One region of the Paenibacillus sp. GM1FR genome, then DNA from elsewhere that is predicted to be linked to it. Evidence: a T-box and tRNA genes for the amino acid it is inferred to sense, from the RefSeq annotation. Region 1 holds a T-box; the other holds one or more tRNA genes.
What was found. The T-box of region 1 lies ahead of PAEAM_RS12360 (valine--tRNA ligase). A T-box ahead of a tRNA ligase gene usually reads a tRNA of that ligase, here a tRNA-Val.
Positions count from the first base shown of each region.

Region 2: it encodes a tRNA-Val, which carries the amino acid that the T-box ahead of PAEAM_RS12360 (valine--tRNA ligase) is inferred to sense. The anticodon was not compared.

Region 1 covers NZ_MKZL01000013.1:26,352-29,775, forward strand. Annotated here, with positions in the region: gene PAEAM_RS12360 (valine--tRNA ligase) at 1-2,051, opposite strand, end outside; T-box leader at 2,113-2,394, opposite strand; gene PAEAM_RS12365 (LysM peptidoglycan-binding domain-containing protein) at 2,550-3,424, opposite strand, start outside.
Region 2 covers NZ_MKZL01000011.1:272,352-275,775, reverse strand. Annotated here, with positions in the region: gene PAEAM_RS07200 (recombinase family protein) at 1-954, opposite strand, end outside; tRNA gene PAEAM_RS07195 (tRNA-Val) at 1,167-1,238, opposite strand; gene PAEAM_RS07190 (hypothetical protein) at 1,443-1,700, shown strand; gene PAEAM_RS07185 (GNAT family N-acetyltransferase) at 1,939-2,382, shown strand; gene PAEAM_RS07180 (DUF3892 domain-containing protein) at 2,495-2,731, shown strand; gene PAEAM_RS07175 (hypothetical protein) at 2,807-3,088, opposite strand; gene PAEAM_RS07170 (hypothetical protein) at 3,072-3,293, opposite strand.

The sequences.
Region 1 (3,424 bases):
ACATAAGCAAGCACGGATTGTGTTTTCTTCTTGGCAACCGGATCTTCCCCATAGAAGGACAGCTTAGCAAACTCAATGTACCAGTCACACAGGTCATCCCAGATAAAGTTATACAACACACGACCCGTTTCCCCAAATTCATACGCTTCGATTAGACGCGTAATATCGCGGGAAGTTTCGTTCAAACGGTGCAAAATCCAATAATCCGCTGTACCAAGCTCTCCGCTAATGTCACGTTCCTCATAGGTGAATCCTTCCAGATTCATCAATGCAAAGCGCGAAGCATTCCAGATCTTGTTGGCGAAATTACGAGCCTGCTCCACCCGTTCCCAACGGAAACGCAGATCCTGACCTGGCGTGCTGCTGGTTGAGATCATGTAACGCATTGCATCTGCGCCGTATTTCTCAATCACATCCAGCGGATCTACACCGTTACCCAGTGATTTGGACATTTTACGTCCATCTGCATCACGGACAAGACCATGCATCAGCACATCCTTGAACGGAATCTCATCGGTGAATTCCAATGCAGTGAAAATCATACGTGCAACCCAGAAATATATGATGTCATACCCTGTCACAAGTACACTTGTCGGATAATAACGTTTCAGGTCTTCCGTATCTTCCGGCCAGCCTAGTGTGGAGAATGGCCATAAGCCGGAGCTAAACCAAGTATCGAGTACGTCTTCGTCCTGTCTGAGCTTGCGTCCAGCATACTCTGGCAGCGTTGTTGGATCTTCAGCAGATACGATGATTTCACCTGTTTCTTCATCATACCAAGCAGGTATACGATGTCCCCACCACAGTTGACGGGAAATACACCAGTCACGAACGTTTTCGATCCAGTTCAGATAGGTTTTCTCAAAACGATCTGGAACAAAATTAACCCCTTCGCCGCTCTGTTGTTTTTTAATCGCTCTCTCTGCAAGTGGCTTCATCTCAACGAACCACTGTGTAGACAGATACGGCTCAACAACAGCTCCGGTACGTTCACTGTGTCCAACCTGATGCGTGTGATCCTCAATGTTGATCAATACGCCCTGCTCTTTCAAGTCAGCAACAATCTGCTTGCGGCAGTCACTGCGGTCCAGTCCCTGATACTTGCCTGCCTCAGCATTCATTGTGCCGCTCTCATCCATTACCGTAATCTGAGGAAGATCATGACGAAGACCTACTTCAAAGTCATTTGGATCATGCGCAGGTGTGATTTTAACTGCACCACTTCCAAACTCTTTATCCACATAATCATCAGCGATAATTGGAATTTCGCGTCCAATGATAGGCAGTACAAGTACTTTACCAATCATATCTGCATAACGCTCATCCTTCGGATGAACAGCAACCGCTGTATCACCCAGCATCGTTTCAGGACGCGTTGTTGCCACTGTAACGTAGCCACTTCCGTCTTTGAGCGGGTACCGCAGATGGTACAGGTGACCCTGAACCTCTTTATATTCAACCTCAATGTCGGACAGAGCTGTCCGGTTCACCGGGTCCCAGTTAATGATACGTTTGCCTCGGTAAATAAGGCCTTTTTCATACAGTTGAACAAATACTTTACGAACCGCTTGGGACAGACCTTCATCCAGCGTAAAACGTTCACGTGAGTAATCAAGCGACAATCCCATTTTGCCCCATTGCTGACGAATGGTAGTGGCATATTGATCTTTCCAGTCCCATACCTTCTCCAGAAACTTCTCACGTCCCAGATCATAACGAGTCAGACCTTCTTCACGCAGCTTCTGCTCCACTTTGGTTTGGGTAGCAATACCTGCATGGTCGGAACCCGGAAGCCACAGTGCGTCATAACCTTGCATCCGTTTGGTGCGGATCAGAATATCCTGCAGTGTAAAATCAAGCGCATGCCCAATGTGCAGCATCCCGGTCACATTTGGGGGTGGAATTACAATCGTATACGGCTCTGCATCTTTACGTTGACCGGCTTTGAAATATCCACGCTCCATCCAGGTGGAGTACCATTTATCCTCTGCCGCCTTAGGATCGTAAGTGGTCGGCATTTCTGTTGCAGCTGATTTTTTTTCCTCAGACATGTGTCATTCCTCCGTTACTTCATCATCTTCGCCAAAAAAAACAAAAAAAACCTTTCATCCATCAAAGGACGAAAGGTTAGCTTTCGCGGTACCACCTTTGTTTCACGCTGACAGCAAGATAGACTTCACCCTCTGTACATGACGTGACACTTCAAGCAGATAACGGCTGCTACCGGCCCATCCTACCTCAGAAATAAATGACGATAGATCTCATTCATCCCTTGTATTCAAACAGGCAACTCCCGGGCGACTTCGATCAGTTGGTTCCTGCGGAATCTCACAGCGTTGCAATTCCACTCTCTGAAAGGTCATACTGTCTACTACTCCCGTTCCACGTTGTTCTTCAAAAAACCTACACACATCATACCTTGCTCGTGCGCGATAGTCAACCTGACAACAGCGGATAAAGAGCGCTGGAATGCAGGTTTAGGACGAATCATACAAAAACCCGCAATCCTCAAGGGGATCACGGGTCGTAACGAAGGCTTTAACTACGGATTAAGGGATGTACAATATCTGACCTTCTTCCACAACCTGCTCAGATAATCGGTTATACAACTGAAGTTCCCTCGTGCTCAATTGATATCGATCTGCAATGGCATCCAGTGTATCTTCTCGCTGAACGATGCACAGTTTCACCTTGCGGAATGGGGTCTGGTCCACGATCGTTCCCAGGAACAGGTTCTTCCATTCCACATCATCAGCTGGATACGTTTCTTCCTGTACTACACCCGCAGGAACCTCATCGCCTCGCTCCACTTCAGCATCGCGTGCCGCTCTACCGGAGGATAACAAGGAAGAGATACCTACGCCCTCTTCTTGCCGTGGTGCGGATTCTTTTTTGCTGCCAAAAGCAACCTTCAGCTCCGGCTTGTCTTCCGTCTCAGCCACAGGTTCAGGAACAAATGCTTCGTTCTGTACGAACTCGTCTACCCCAGTCGCTTCAAAAGACGGCCGATCTTCCTCAGCGTTGCCTGGTTCGGACGAAGCAAATACACCTTGCCAGTTCTCCGCCTGTGATTCAACCGGGACATCGGCAACTGCCTGATTCTCCTGCTGAGGTACAGATCTCGCTGATTCGAAGTGCCATACCTCTGGTGCGTCCGGTACATCCTGTGCTGCCAACTCATTAGATGATTGAGCTGCAGGCTCTGAGACTGCTTGATCTCCACCTCTCGAGTTCGCAGGTAATACATCCACGGAAGGCTCGGACCAACCCGAAGACTCATCTTCCAGAGGCAGCAATGGTTCCGACTCAGGGTAAGAAGCTAATCGATCTGCAGTCTCTGCCATAAATGACGAGATCGGAGAAGGTTCGCTGTATTGCTCATGAGATGCCAATTCATCTCCATTCGCTGTCAGAGATGCAGGAT
Region 2 (3,424 bases), on a different contig from region 1:
TCTAGAATTACAACAACCACATCTGGCTATTCCAGTTAAAAGTAAACTTCCCTTAGTGCTCATGGGAATGGAATTTTCATTTCTTTTTGGATTCTTAGGGTTCTTTTTGTCCCTTATATCCTGTACACTATTCCAATCCTCTTCTGAAACTATCATTAATTCAGGAATTGGTTTTGAAAATATATCGTCCCCTTTTTCTTTTCTGTATCTCATCACTCCTTTGTAAATTGGATTCTTAAGTATAACGTTTACAGTAGGAGCACCCCATTGTTTTGCTTTTCTTGTCGGAACATTTTTTTCGTTTAGAAGTTTAGCTATTCTTAGTTGTCCGTAACCTTCTTCAAGCACTAGTCGGAATATTTCTTGTACGATCTTTGACTCTTCTTCTTGCTTGCACAGTTTTTGCAGTGCTTTTCCTTTTTTATTTACATTACCGGAATCAACACTTTTATACCCATAGGGAATACCTCCTCCCCTAAAAATACCATCTTCGACCATCTGTATATGTTTTTCGTTGACACGGTCAGAGGTCTTCCTACTTTCATCGCTTGACTGCCAGAATCTTAAGTAGTTGACCATCCGATCGGTGTATGCTTCAATTTTTTGCTGACCTTCTATTACAGACCACATTTCAACACCTTTGTTTACAAACCACTCAAGTACAAAGGGAGTCTCATCCTCTTTTCTTCCAAGCCTATCAAACATAAATACCAACAAGACATCGAATAAACCATTCTCTGCATCCTCTTTAGCCTTTTGGATAACATCACGCTTCGAGGCAGGTACTTTAAAACCTGATATCCCTTTTTCGGTATATTCCTTAACTAGCTTCCATCCCTCTTGTTTCTCTACCATCTTCCTGCATGCTCGTTGTTGCATTGGAATATCGTTCCCGTCCATCTGTCCTTTTGTGGACACTCGATATAGTGCTGCAACACGCTTTATTTGTCCCATTCGATCAACCACCATATCTTTTTTCTGTATTATTTTTATCGATAGTAGTAACTACTTTCACTGCTAATTTTAGCCAAATTGTACCATTAAGTATATTTATTATCAACAAAAACCACCTACACATATTATTGGAGGTAGCCATATTATTATATAAAAAAAACAACTCCTCTTGAGATATAACTCTCAAAAGAAGTTGCCTTTAATTTTTCATATAGGACGAGTGGGGATCGAACCCACGACCCTTACCCTGTCAAGATAATGCTCTCCCGCTGAGCTATCGCCCTGTAATAATTAAGATGTATCCATCGTGTCCGTACTACTAAACTTAGCTGAGCTAACAGATCATGATATATAATTGTTTCCCAATCAAGTAACAGTATCATATCAAGTAACCGTGTTCATTGTCAATGATTTATTTGGTTATAATTCACCCGAAATGGTGCACAATAAAGGAAAGATTACCATTTCTACAACGAGGTGAATTCCCTATGAGAAACATAACAAAACGGTCAAAATCCAATAAACATACATTTACCAAATGCTTCTTTCTCTTTGCTGGGCTTATGATTCTCATTACAATCGTTACTGGTTGCAGCTTGGAGAAGGATGAACATACGGTACAATTCCAACAATTACAACAGCCCAATGAAAATGGTGAATCTCTGCCCGTTTGGCTGGACGTATACTCCAAATCTGTAATTCAAGATGTATATTCTCCGCGAGGAAGCAGTGAAGTCTTGCCGTGAAGGTTAACAGATGAATTACTCGTCTTCATCCCACTTGCGTGAGTATGCTTTCTTCGTAACGAAATACAACAGAGTAATCATTCCCGCCGACATTAGCAATGTAATTACCATGATGCCTGTCATGCCCATCACTACCCCCTCCTCTCCCATTATGTTCCAGACTTCACTATACAGGAAAAACATTTTTTTGTATAATTCAGTCTGATATGTCGCGCAAGAGCAGAAAGAAGGAATGGAATTGGCAGCTGAGATTAGTTATGTATCGACAGAAGAACAACTGGAGCAAGCCTTGGGAATTCGCCATCACGTTTTTGTTATCGAGCAACAGGTGCCTGCCGAGATTGAGATTGATCAATATGATGTCATCAGTCCAGATGTGCATCATGTATTGTTAAGTACGGATGGCCAAGCTGTAGCCACAGGACGTCTGATCTATTACAGCAAGGATACGGCCAAAATGCAGCGGATCGCGGTGCTTGAGTCTCATCGTTCATTCGGTTATGGACGTGTGCTTCTGCTCGCGATGGAGGAGCTGGCCCGTGAACTCGGCTTATCCTATTCTGTACTGGATGCGCAGTGTCAGGCACAGAAATTCTATGAAAAACTGGGTTATGAAGTGATTTCGGAAGAACCTTTTTATGATGCAGATATTCTGCATGTTCGTATGAGAAAGAGCTTGTAAAACCTCGTCGTTGGAAGGTCTCATCAGCATATGGTGCATACTTCCGATGATTTCGGATAGGCTAATCAGGTAAGCAGATTCCTATCTCGTCATATAAGGAGAGTGTGACATCATGGATCAAACGACACGCGAGAGTTTCACAGCAGTACAGAAAAATGGTGACGGTGACCTGACAGCTTTTCAGACTTCAGCAGGACGCGTACTGGATTATCAGCAGGCACTTGCAGAAGTAAAAGCTGGCGCTATTGCCGGTGTGAATGTATTTAAAGGCAAGGATGGCGAAATGTACATTCGCGGCGATGCCGACGGTGACCCAACCAACAACCTGGACCAACTCCCCCATTTCTAAAATAGATGCACATGTCGTACATGTGACACAATAAGCGCCGATCCGGTTACCCGGGTTGGCGTTTTCTTATTATGATTAGTAGTCCGTAAAATATTTTACGGAATCACCGGAAGGTTGGCTTTTGCGAATCGGCTGTTGTACCTGTTCCCATGCCTGCAAAATCTGTATCCCTTCGAGAGTAGACCGATTCTCCCACGCGATGTGCCCGGTTCGTTCCAGCTCCTGCAGTGACTCATGAATGTATGCTCTGCTTCGTCCCGTCTTGTTCTCCAGTTCATCCATACGCGGCAGCCTGCGCCGTTGTCCTGCATAGTTCACCATAATACGCAAAATCTTGCGTTCAAAGTCGTTCAGCATACTTTACCTCCCCATTCAGATCGGTAACAGGACGCCATGCCAGAATACCTTGCTCCAGAAATGTTCGGGGTGAACCTTCTTTTCCCGCTGATGCTCTAATCATCCCACCACGTACACTGTTAATTCGAATCTGTCGCTGCGTAATCTGCCCTGCACGATCCATGTAGACAAGCTCCACCATCTGGCCAATATATTTCCCTAGCATAATCATCCCTCCGATAAGAACGTTTGTTTGTATTTCATATTATATGCGAACATAAGTTCTTTATTCAATAGTAAAAAAAGGATTTTGTAAAATAAAAAAAAACCAGACTTTCACCTTAATGATTAAGGCAG